4 regions of the Providencia sp. Marseille-Q8014 genome follow, and region 1 is predicted to be linked to each of the others. Evidence: predicted binding sites of a transcription regulator. Region 1 holds the regulator's gene; each other region holds the start of a gene.

Region 1 (3,217 bases):
AGGAAACACGCAGTAACAGCAAAAAACAATGACATCAATAGATTAAAAACAAAAAATAAGAATTAAAAAATAAAAAAGCAATAAAAACAAAATAAAAATCTATAGGGAAAAATTTAGATAAGAAAACTCCCAATTGAAATGTGTTACTGAAGGTTACTTTTTAAATTTAAAGTTACATTTTAATTGTTATTATTTTGTATTGGTTTTGTTTTTATCGTGATAATAAATTACTTATTGCACCAGAGTATAATGGTGCCATTTATAACCCTATTTCACTCACTTTTAGTAACATGCTTAAAATACAATATTAACGTATATTGTGAGATGTGATTTATTTATTTGAATATTAAATGGTTGTGATTTTTTCCTAATACGCTTTTTTCTAAGCCTCACTTTTTATTCATTCTCATTTCAGTCTCTATGTATCATAAAGTTATGGTAAACTTGTCTTCACTATCATTGGGATTTTTGCTGTGGGGTCAACGACCATGAAAATAATGAGTGAGGATAAGCTGCTAGTGATGGCCGAAAGAATTTGCCAATCAAGAGGTGTTAGGCTAACGCCTCAGCGGGAAACCGTTCTACGGCTAATAGCGCAACAACACGGTGCAATAAGTGCTTATGACCTGCTCGATTTGCTGCGTGAAGTCGAGCCTCAAGCCAAGCCACCAACAGTCTATCGTGCGCTTGAATTTTTAATGGAACAGAGCTTTATTCATAAAATCGAATCGACAAATAGCTATGTTATCTGCCATCACTTTGACAATCCTAGCCATATCTCAGTCATGTTGATTTGTGATCATTGCGGTGGCGTAGCAGAAAGTGATTGCGGAACCATAGAAGCTGCTATTTTAGATTTAGCTAATCAAAATCAATTTCAACTCCGTCATACCGTCGTTGAGAACCATGGTTTATGCCGAGTATGCAGTGAGTTAGCTAGCTGTAAAGACCATGAGCATTGTCATCATGACCATGAACAACCTATTAAGACAAAGAAAAAGTAATCACTAAGACAATAAAATAGACAAAACACACTATAGTAGAGTGTAATATTTTATGTCTCTTAATAAGTCGGGTGCACAGATAAACTCACTAATGAGTAAAAGAAAGGTATCGCAGGCAGACTCCTAAAATAGATACATAGTAAATCTGCCAGCAATATTTTTGAGGGTATTTTATGGCGCTAACATTAGCACCAGTCACCATTACGGATCACGCCAACCGCTAGCCCTTCAATTGTAAAATTCTGCTGACGCAGATCAACAATAATCGGAGCAAATTCTGCATTTTCAGCGATTAACTCAACACGGTTACCTTGCTGCTTAAAGCGTTTCACAGTCACTTCATCTTCAATACGTGCAACAACCACTTGCCCATTACGGACATCTTGTGTTTTATGCACAGCTAAAAGGTCGCCATCCATAATCCCAATGTCCTTCATTGACATACCATTAACACGTAATAAAAAATCAGCATGGGGCTTAAATAGAGCAGGATCCACTTGATAATGACTTTCAATGTGCTCTTGAGCCAATAGAGGTTCGCCAGCAGCAACACGTCCAATCAAAGGAAGCCCCTGAACTTCAGCATCATTTTCTTCTTCAAGTAGTAAACGGATACCACGAGAAGCCCCTGAAACAATCTCAATGACCCCTTTACGTGCCAAGGCTTTAAGGTGCTCTTCTGCCGCATTAGGCGAACGAAAACCAAGGCTTGCTGCTATTTCAGCGCGTGTAGGTGGCATACCCGTCTGAGAAATGTGATCGCGCACCAGATCATAAACCTGCTGTTGTCTAGCCGTCAGTGCTTTCATCTCGTTCCCCTGTTTGTTTATACAGTCAGACTGTGAGTATATACAGGTAAATGAAGTTTTGAAACACTTAAATCACTGAAGTGCCATATTTGTTGAAAGCTCATCAAGGATTTATCGATTTGCGACAATTTCTACATTAGCCAGCAAAATAGTGTTGCCATAAAACGGTTGCCCAAATAACCAACGCGAGTCCAATGGTCACAAACACCGCGGCAGAACCGATATCTTTAGCTCGACCAGACAATTCATGATATTCACTGCCCACGCGATCAACCACCGCTTCAATTGCACTATTCAGTAATTCAACAATCGCCACCAGCACAACAGAACTGATCAACAATAATCGATCGATATAACTCACATCCAACCACAGCGCGATAATGACGGCAATCAATGCCGCAACAGATTCCTGCCGAAAGGCCGCTTCATTAATCCAAGCCGCCTTTAATCCTTTAAGGGAATACCCCGCAGCCTTTATTACACGAGTCAATCCCTTAGTTTGGTTCGCCATATTTATTCCTCAAAATTACAAACAATAATCATTTTTTGCGGTCAAAGTTAATCATTTGCCAGTTGATTTCTGGTATGCTTGCGAAGCATTGTTAACAAGAGGCTATAATCATTTATGTCACTATGGCGTAAAATATATTACAACACGTTGAATTTACCACTTAAATTACTGGTAAAGAGTAAACTCGTTCCAACAGACCCGATATCAGAACTGGAATTGGACACCAGCCGGCCCACGTTATACGTGTTGCCTTATCATTCCAAGTCTGACCTTTTAACATTACGTCACCAATGCTTATCGATCGGTCTACCTGACCCGTTGGTCGATAATGACATTAATGGCACTAAATTACCGGCCTATGTCTTCATTGATGATGGTCCGAGAGTCTTTCGCTACTACTCACCAAACCCACGTAAAGAGTCAGTAAGAATATTCCATGCATACCTAGACTTGCATCGTAGTAATCCGAATCTCGATATTCAAATGCTACCTGCATCCGTGATGTTTGGTCGTGCACCTGGACGAGAAGGCCATACACCGGCTCCCCCCTTACGCTTACTCAACGGTATCCAAAAATTCTTTGCCGTGATTTGGCTTGGGCGAGATAGTTTTGTCCGTTTTTCGCCAACCGTATCCATGGGAGTGATGGCGCAAGAGCATGGTACCGATACGATTATTGCGAATAAACTAGCACGTGTTGCCCGTATCCATTATTCACGTCAACGCCTCGCGGCGGTTGGTCCGAAACTGCCTGCCCGCCAAGATCTTTTCAATAAGCTATTAACCTCAAAAGCGATTGAAAAAGCGGTTGAAGATGAAGCACGTAGTAAAAAAATTCCACTGAAGAAAGCACAGCAAAATGCCGTCAATATGATGGAAGAAATTGCGGCTAA
Region 2 (3,217 bases), 150 kb from region 1:
GCACCTCTTGAATACCCTGCGGTTGCTGACTTTACATGTACAAATGCTCTCTATGATGCAGCAAAAGAAGCGGGGGCGACCGTCCATGTGGGGGTGACGGCTTCCTCTGATACCTTCTATCCAGGACAAGAACGCTACGATACCTATACAGGCCGTGTGATGCGCCATTTCAGAGGTTCAATGAAAGAATGGCAAGATATGGGTGTCATGAATTATGAAATGGAATCTGCAACATTATTGACTATGTGTTCAAGCCAAGGTTTACGGGCTGGTATGGTCGCTGGTGTGATTGTTAACCGTACCCAACAAGAAATCCCTAATGAAGCCTTGCTGAAGAAAACAGAAGGTAATGTGTTGAGTATTGTGGTTGAGGCTGCTCGCCGCCTACTTTAATTGCGTCATTACTGGCTCGTTTACTTACGCTTTCACTCGGTTGTGAATAAACAGTAGACGAGCCCAGTTCACTTTCTCTCTCTTGGTTTATTTTCATCTTTATCGCTCATTTTATTAATGCCTGCTTAATTGCAGGTATTTTTTCTGATTTTTTTCGAGGCATAATCTGTTATGGTTTTGAGAACAATCAACATTATAGGTAAGAAGATGATGACCAAAACACCTTATTTGCACCCTTCAGTATTGCCTCTTAAAGGCGGCGTTAATTTCCGTGACCTTGGTGGGAAAAAATTAGCGAATGGTAATAAAATTAAGTCAGGTTTATTGTTTCGCTCAGGGGCTCTCAACCATTTAACTGAAGAGGATTTGATCATTTTACAAGATCAAAATCTCTATCAGATATTAGATTATCGCGATGTTGCTGAAATTAAATCAAAACCAGATATTGTTTGGGATGGCGCTCATTATGTTAATGCACCTGCAAACCCTATGGCTAAAGAGGTGAGTGCTGATCTTGATAAATTAACCCCTGAACTCCTTGAAAAATTTGATCCTAAAATTTTCATGAACCGTCTTTACGAACTGCTGCCGCTAAATAATCCAGCTTATCATCAACTGGTGAATATGCTAAAGCAGCCAGAAAAAGGTGGTATCGTTCAGCACTGTGCCGTTGGTAAAGATCGTACCGGCGTTGGTTCAGCTTTAGTACTATTTGCACTTGGCGCTGACTTAGACACCGTCATGGAAGATTACTTGCTAACAAACGAAACGTTGGCCCCATATCGCAAGCATTTACTGGAAGAACACGCCCAGAGAATGAGCGAAAGCGCAGTGAAGAAGTTTGAATATGTCTATTCAGTACGCGAAGAGTTTTTACTGACAGCGATAAATAGTATAAATAATCATTATGGCAGCATTGATAAGTGGTTAGAGACGGATTTTGGTTTGGATAAGTCTGGTCGCAGCGTGCTGCAAAGCTATTTTATCGAATAGTTAGTTTAATATTGGTTTATTACATATTCGTTAATGTACTCACCAAGTTATCATTAAGGGAGAAATGACGGTGACACTAAATGAAATAGTCCATGCGGTGACTGAGTTTACCCGTGAACATGAAATATGGGCACTACCAATCATTTTCTTTCTCGCTTTTGGTGAATCTTTAGCATTTTTATCCTTACTGTTACCTGCGACCGTCATTTTACTTGGCTTAGGGGCTTTAATCGGAGAAAGCGGTATCACATTTTGGCCTGTATGGCTTGCCGCGACATTAGGCGCGTTTTTTGGTGATTGGCTTTCTTACTGGTTTGGTTTTCACTACAAAGACAATGTTCGTAAAATGTGGCCTATTTCTCGTAAACCACAGATGATAGATCGCGGGCAGCACTTCTTTAATCGTTGGGGGATCTGGAGCGTATTTTTAGGACGTTTCTTTGGACCATTTAGAGCCGTAGTACCTTTAGTTGCAGGCATTTGTAAAATGCCGAAACGTTACTTTCAAGTCGCGAATATTGTTTCTGCGATGATATGGGCATTCGGTATATTAGCGCCAGGCGCTTTTGGCCTACGTTGGTTGGCTCATTGGATGGGATAAGCTGCGAAGCTGTTCGCAATTTATGGCTTACTTCAAATTACTTCTGGACAGATATACAGTATCCGATTACTTTACATTGGATCACGTAATGTAAGGATTTAACAGTGGATACCTCTCTACTATATGGGGTTATTGGTGCCCTCGGTGGTATTTTAATTGGCGGTTTGGCTGTCTGGTTTTCTATTGCACAAAAATTGAGCCAAAAAGAACAAGAACTCCAACAAGTTAACCGTCAGCTTGCGGCAAGCGATGAAAAAAACATCCATCTTTCTGAATGGAAAATGGAGTATGAGCGTCTTGATCAAGAGCTGCGTACATTGCGAGACATTAACCGTGAGCAGGAAGCTGAACTACGGGAAATCACCACACGTTTTGAACAAAATCAATTAGCTAACGAAGAAAAACAAAGGCTATTGCAAAATAGTGAGCAGCGGCTGACTACACAATTTGAAAATTTGGCAAACCGTATTTTCGAACAAAGTGAACGACGAGTGTCAGAGCAGCAACAGAAAAGCTTAATCGCCATGCTGTCACCATTTCGTGAGCAACTTGAAGGTTTCCGCCAGCAAGTTCAACAAAGTTTTGGGGAAGAGGCTAAAGAACGGCACACCTTGGCTTATGAAATTCGTCAATTACAACAGTTAAACAACCAAATGACGAAAGAAGCCGTTAATTTAACGCGTGCTCTTAAAGGTGATAATAAAATCCAAGGGAATTGGGGAGAAACGATTTTGACTCGTATCCTTGAAGCTTCTGGCTTACGTCAAGGTAGTGAGTTTGAGACACAGGTGAGTATAAACACAAGCTACAATAGCCGTTATCAACCCGATGTGATTATTCGCCTACCTGAAGGCAAGGACGTCATTGTTGATGCTAAAATGTCATTAGTCGCCTATGAAAACTATTTCAATAGTGAAGATCCTGAAGAACAAGCCTATGCACTCAAAAATCATGTCGCTTCAATTCGTAATCATATGCGTGGTTTAAGCCGTAAAGATTATCACCAATTACCAGGAATACGCTCCCTTGATTATGTCTTGATGTTCATTCCGATTGAACCTGCGTATTTGTTAGCTTTAAAAGAATCGCCTGAGTTACTTGATGAAGGGATAAAACAGAATATCATGTTAGTGTGTCCTTCTACCTTATTGGTTGCAGTGAGAACAATCAATAACTTATGGCGGTACGAACGACAAGGACAAAATGCGCAAGAAATTGCGACAAAAGCAG
Region 3 (3,217 bases), 120 kb from region 1:
ACTCTCAGGGGCTTTTTTATCAATGAAGTCATTAATAACTCATTAAAACAATACTTAAAGAAACCTTAATAAAATTTTAATCAACCCTTAAGGTTTAACTTTATAAAAAAACTATAATTGAATGATAATAAGGTTATTGCATCCCCAAAACACACATCAATAATAAACAAAAGCCGCCTTCGTGGAATATCTATCGATACCTTTCTGTTATGTTTAAAAATGATGCTCAATCAAACTCACCATTTCATTCACATCATTAAAATCAATGTTCAATAACTCAATTTAAATAATAAAATAAGTAACAGGGGGTGATTCACTTCTTTTCTATCATCGTTTTTCTTTTTAAAGAACGATTTGATATTAATTTTTATACTCATAACGATAAAACAATAGGCTTATCAAGCTAACAGAAAGTTAGCCATCCTAGTTAACTATATGAATAATAAGTATTGTATCAAAGACTCTCCTGAACAAATAAAAATACCCTTAAAATAAGGGTATTTTATCATTCTTCAACATTCTATTTTTAGGCGAGCCTTAGAACGGAATATCGTCATCAAAATCAATTGGTGGCTCACTGCTTTGTGGAGCTGGCGATGACGGTGCACGCGCTGGTGCGCCACCACCACTAAATTGTTGCGCTGCTGGTTGCTGTGGTTGCCCCCAACCACCTTGGCCACCTTGGCTTTGGCCTGAAGATTCACCGCCGCGTCCGCCTAGCATTTGCATTGACCCGCCAATGTTAACCACGACTTCTGTGGTATAACGATCTTGACCACTTTGGTCTTGCCATTTACGCGTTTGCAAAGAACCTTCGATGTATACCTGAGAACCTTTTTTCAGATATTCACCCGCAACTTCAGCTAATTTGCCGAAAATAACCACGCGGTGCCATTCTGTTTTCTCACGCATTTCGCCGGTTTGCTTATCACGCCAGCTTTCAGAAGTTGCCAGAGTCAGGTTTGCCACGGCACCGCCATTAGGCATGTAACGGATTTCAGGATCTTGCCCTAAGTTACCGATAAGAATTACTTTATTTACGCCTCTGCTGGCCATTTAAACACTCCTGATGCATTAGATTTAATCTCTGTATTGGTCATGAAGTTTAACACGACCAATCAAGTATTGCATACGCATTCCCGATGAAAATCCCCGCTGTTCAATCAAAATGCGAACCGCTTTGAAAATTTAAGCCCTATCATTATTATCAGTGTTGATAGACAAAAAATATAGGCTTCAATGAATTCAACTGATAAACAAACCGACGACCAGTCAGCCGCATCATTATCGGTATAATGATGTGTTCGAATCAGTATCGTCAGCAATGCGAGAGCCTGAAGTATAACATGTATAATCTTTTTTTTAATAGAATACTGTATATTCATTCAGTCTAAATTGTGCGATAATGATCCACTTATGATTGTTCACTATCAAATCATCCGGGAAGTGGTAAATGGATAATATCGAAGTACGCGGTGCCCGCACTCATAATCTTAAGAACATCAATCTCATCATCCCCCGAGACAAACTGATAGTTATTACAGGGTTGTCCGGTTCAGGGAAATCATCATTAGCCTTTGATACGCTCTATGCGGAAGGTCAAAGACGCTATGTTGAATCATTATCAGCTTATGCAAGGCAATTTCTCTCGCTGATGGAAAAACCTGATGTTGACCACATCGAAGGGCTATCACCCGCTATTTCGATTGAACAGAAATCCACCTCTCATAACCCGAGGTCTACAGTCGGTACCATCACTGAGATCCATGATTACTTGCGTTTGCTGTTTGCTCGTGTTGGGGAACCTCGTTGCCCTGACCATAACATTCCACTCGCAGCGCAAACAGTAAGCCAAATGGTTGATAATGTTTTGGCTCAGCCCTCTGAACGCCGCATGATGTTGTTAGCCCCCGTCGTGAAAGATCGTAAAGGTGAGCATGTCAAATTATTAGATAATTTAGCCTCTCAAGGTTACATCCGCGCGCGTATTGATGGTGAGGTTTGTGATCTCTCCGATCCACCGCCCCTTGAATTACAAAAGAAACACACCATCGAGGTGGTCGTTGATCGTTTTAAGATCCGTGATGATATTGCACAACGTTTAGCTGAATCATTTGAAACTGCACTGGAATTGTCGGGTGGCACAGCCATTGTGGCCGACATGGATGACCCGCAAGCTGAAGAGCTCGTTTTCTCCGCTAATTTTGCCTGCTCGGTATGCGGTTACAGCATGATGGAATTAGAGCCACGTCTCTTTTCCTTTAACAATCCGGCTGGTGCTTGCCCAAGTTGTGATGGCCTTGGCGTTCAACAATTCTTTGATCCGGAAAGAGTCATTCAAAGTACGGAGATTTCCTTAGCCGGAGGAGCTATCCGCGGTTGGGATCGCCGTAACTTCTACTATTTTCAAATGCTACAATCCCTAGCGGAACATTATAAATTTGATGTTGAAGCTCCTTATGAATCCCTAAGCCCATCGATTCAAAAAATTATTTTATATGGCTCAGGGAAAGAGACCATTGAGTTCAAATACCGTAATGATCGAGGTGATATCACTGTTCGCCGCCATCCATTCGAAGGGGTGCTCAATAATATGGAGCGCCGCTATAAAGAAACGGAATCTACTGCGGTACGTGAAGAACTGGCGAAATATATCAGCAACCGGCCTTGTGTGACATGTCACGGAACTCGCTTGCGTAAAGAAGCACGCTTTGTTTTCGTCGAAAACACCACGTTACCTGAAATTGCCGATTACAGCATTGGCCATGCTATGGCATTTTTCCAAAATCTAAAACTCAACGGACAAAGGGCGAAAATTGCCGAAAAAGTCCTAAAAGAAATCAGTGATCGATTAAAATTCTTAGTTAACGTAGGCCTTAATTACCTAACCCTTTCTCGCTCCGCGGATACCTTATCCGGCGGTGAGGCACAGCGTATTCGTCTTGCCAGCCAAATCGGTGCAGGGCTTGTTGGAGTTATGTATGTCCTTGATGAGCCTTCAATCGGACTCCATCAACGCGATAATGACCGCCTGTTAGAAACGCTAATCCATCTACGTAACTTAGGTAACACCGTGATTGTGGTTGAGCACGATGAAGATGCAATCCGTGCGGCAGACCACGTTATTGATATTGGCCCTGGAGCCGGTGTGCACGGCGGCCAAATTGTTGCCCAAGGCACATTAGAAGATATCATTGCCAACCCAGAGTCATTAACG
Region 4 (3,217 bases), 1.4 Mb from region 1:
TAAGGTACGAAGCGCGAATAGGATTACTATTTTAACATCTTTGCAATCCTTGGAATAACTAAAATGAAATTACAATTAATTGAACTCCCTATTTTCGTTACTGTTATTCTTATCTCAATGTTTTTAATGGGAAAAAACTTTAGTCCTTCAAAGAAAATGCTCATGCCAACGCTTTCATTTAATCAGTTAGCTGAGAATACACATACTAGAAATGGTATTGAAAACGAAAGGATAAAAGACGAATTTAAAAAGAATTTGAAGCCCATAAAAGAAATTAAAGCATTTATTCGACAAAAAATTTATTAACAGAACCAGATAGGATATTTTAATGAAACGTTTGTGTTCAGCGGCAATATTAGTCACTGCCTTGTCACCCTACAGTGTTGTCGTCGCAGGGGAGAGTGTCATAGTTTTGGGGGCAGGGGGTTCTGTTATGCCTGCTTATGAAGGATCTAATAAATACTTATTTTCGCCAACCGTTGATGTGAACTACGGATATATTTCCGATGATTACGGCGTATTTAGCTTAGGGTTAGAGGGAGCAGAATGGGCTATTGGTTTAACCGAAAACTTAACGGTTTCCAGTCGGTTAGGTTATGACGCAGGACGAGATGAAAAAATAGGTATTTTGGGTCATAAGAATGAAGATTTAAAAGGTATGGGGGACCTAGATAGCTCCATGCTCGTGGGGGCAGAAATTAATTATTCTATTAATAATTTTCAGCTTTACCTTTCTGCCAATATGGCAACGAAAGATCGCCATTATGGTGGACGAAATATTGGTAGAACTGTCAATGTTGAAATGGGTGGGATTGGTTATTATCAGTTTAGTCATCGGTGGGATATCGAATATACGCTAGCAACCACCTGGGGGAATAAAGCTTACAATCAAGCTTATTTTGGCGTTTCTCCACTACAGGCGAGCCGTTCCCGTTTTAGTGAATATGATGCGGGGAGTGGATTTAAAGATGTTCATGGAGGCGCTATCCTAAACTATAACTGGAATGAAAATATAACCTTTTACACGGGGGTTGGGGCTTATTATCTTGTCGGTGATGCAGCAAAAAGTTCCATCACGGAGCAACGCCTAGGTTGGGTAGGTTTAGGTGGAGTAAGGTATACTTTTTAATTTATCATTCTGTTGATGATAAACAATAAAGGAATGCTGGACACGATAGACGATATCCAGACATTCCTTTAATTTTATGCATGCTTAATCCTCTAACGTTTGTTCTGGGATCCAGCCATCATCCATCCATATTTCTTCTAATATCTCTTCGATACGAACCTTGTCTTGGGCAAGTTTGGTTCCAGAAATATTAATACGTTGACCAGAGCTAAAACCTACCCGAGTCACCATATCTGGGTATTGTGGGCTGAGTTTGCGCGTTATCTCAGACTCAAGAGCTTGCAACATAATATCACTAGGTTTTTGTGGTGCATTTTTATCAAATAAAATTTCAATGCGTAACATAGTCGCCTCTAACTAATACTGTGTTTGTATACAGTATTTTTAGATTGAGTCACGAATAAAGTCAATATCAGATCGATAATATTTTTTCAATGACACATAGAATATGTGCAACCACGGTTTTTTACTTTTTAAAGTTAAAATAAAACAATGCGCTAGTAAGGGTTAACACTGGATAAAAACTTAAAATGAGTTGCCTAGAAAAAGAGAATAAGTATGCTAAATAGGTTTTTTTAAGATGATAGGATAGGTTCAGGTCGCATGCTCACAGTAACAAGGTTGACTAGCAGAAACGTTTTAGAAATAGCAAATGTAAACCAACTGTATGATTCAGCATTCCCCGCTCATGAAAAAAGAAGTTATCAAGGGCGGCAAAGTATCCTTAGTCATGAGGATTATTATTTATACTATTTTTCTGATAACGGTATTTTTATTGGCTTTATAGGCAGTTGGAGAGTCGATGATTTCTTTTATGTTGAACATCTTGCAGTTTCATCGGCTCTAAGGGGGCAGGGTTATGGTCAAAAGGTCATACAGTTATTTGCTAAACAGGTGAACAACATTATCTTGGAAATTGATCCTGTCATTGATGAAATTAGTCAAAAGCGATTACGTTTTTATCTGCATTGTGGATTTAAACAAAATGAATATGCACATATTCATCCTAGTTATCACCCAGAGTTTAAACCTCATCAGTTGGAAATATTGAGTTATCCAATAAAAATCAACCCGCAAATATATCAACGATTTTATCAAAAATTAATCAATGTTGTTATGCAACCTTCTTTACTCTAAAAATAAGATGTTGCCAATTAACTAGGTTAATTGGCAAAAGTAAATAAGTTCGGGATCCCCCTCATCAAGATTATCGATGAAGCCACTTGGTTTGAATTGGGCTTTATCGAGTAATCGTTGCATCGGAGTATTTGACTGGTTAGTCGATGTAAATATTTTTTGAGTAAGGCAAGTCTGTTTAAGTTGTTGTAGCAATGAAAGACCAGCACCTTGCTGTCGAAAGGCTTGATTAACCATTATCATTTCAATAAAAGCACATTCAAAAAACTGGTAGTGTAATACCCCATAAGCGATAATTTGGTTCTGTTGTTCAATCAGGTAACAATGTTTGTTGTTGACCCATTGAGATATTTTTTGCGCTCGTTCTGCCGTTGTGACACTATCAAGCTGAATGAGGGATGCTATATCAGGGGGGGTTGCTAGTCGAAATATGTGCAATGAGTATTCCTTATTGATAAACATGACTGAATTGTAAATGTGCTTAAATGAGGTATGGCTGCGATGATAAACAGTGCTAATTTAGTGAATAAATAAAACACAATGGGTTATTTCTATGAAAATAATCAAAAAACTAGTCAATATGTTGGTTATTGTCTTACTGTCTTTATGATAGTCATCTTTGGTGTGCCGCCATCTGAATGTGAAAAAGAGATGCAAAACGATAAATAAAATTGTGTTGCACTGACTACTTGCTCAGTTTGGGGATGTTTTCGCATTTTCAGTTTAAATCAGTTAGAACAAGCTTGCGGAGATATTGATACATAATCCGAGTATAGCCATATTGAAAATAAAAGAGATGATAGATTGTAATAAAACAGCACGGCGCATAGGTGTCGATGCAACCTCAATGTCTGCTGTTTGTGATGCAACAGCAATAGTAAAAGAAAAATACATAAAGTCAGAGTAGCTCGGTTCGAGTAATTTATCTGGAAAACGTAACCATGGCTGCTG

Evidence for each region. The regulator LexA, encoded in region 1, represses DNA repair genes until DNA is damaged. The targets are predictions, from matches to a motif close to TNCTGTATGTACATACAGNA.
Region 2: a site for LexA is predicted at 2,029-2,048, ahead of rmuC (DNA recombination protein RmuC). Genes of this name have one in related genera too.
Region 3: a site for LexA is predicted at 1,372-1,391, ahead of uvrA (excinuclease ABC subunit UvrA). Genes of this name have one in related genera too.
Region 4: a site for LexA is predicted at 1,491-1,510, ahead of ACWPW6_RS08105 (DinI-like family protein). Genes of this name have one in related genera too.

What each region holds. Positions count from the first base shown of each region.
Region 1 covers NZ_CBCOPT010000001.1:477,366-480,582, reverse strand. Annotated here, with positions in the region: gene zur (zinc uptake transcriptional repressor Zur) at 489-1,004, shown strand; gene lexA (transcriptional repressor LexA) at 1,190-1,813, opposite strand; gene ACWPW6_RS02040 (diacylglycerol kinase) at 1,950-2,324, opposite strand; gene plsB (glycerol-3-phosphate 1-O-acyltransferase PlsB) at 2,439-3,217, shown strand, end outside.
Region 2 covers NZ_CBCOPT010000001.1:622,724-625,940, forward strand. Annotated here, with positions in the region: gene udp (uridine phosphorylase) at 1-393, shown strand, start outside; gene ACWPW6_RS02655 (tyrosine-protein phosphatase) at 604-1,386, shown strand; gene ACWPW6_RS02660 (DedA family protein) at 1,457-1,987, shown strand; gene rmuC (DNA recombination protein RmuC) at 2,092-3,217, shown strand, end outside.
Region 3 covers NZ_CBCOPT010000001.1:593,141-596,357, reverse strand. Annotated here, with positions in the region: gene ACWPW6_RS02530 (single-stranded DNA-binding protein) at 538-1,056, opposite strand; gene uvrA (excinuclease ABC subunit UvrA) at 1,454-3,217, shown strand, end outside.
Region 4 covers NZ_CBCOPT010000001.1:1,862,829-1,866,045, forward strand. Annotated here, with positions in the region: gene ACWPW6_RS08095 (hypothetical protein) at 64-306, shown strand; gene ACWPW6_RS08100 (MipA/OmpV family protein) at 329-1,129, shown strand; gene ACWPW6_RS08105 (DinI-like family protein) at 1,214-1,474, opposite strand; gene ACWPW6_RS08110 (GNAT family N-acetyltransferase) at 1,733-2,266, shown strand; gene ACWPW6_RS08115 (GNAT family N-acetyltransferase) at 2,288-2,704, opposite strand; gene ACWPW6_RS08120 (DUF1345 domain-containing protein) at 2,999-3,217, opposite strand, start outside.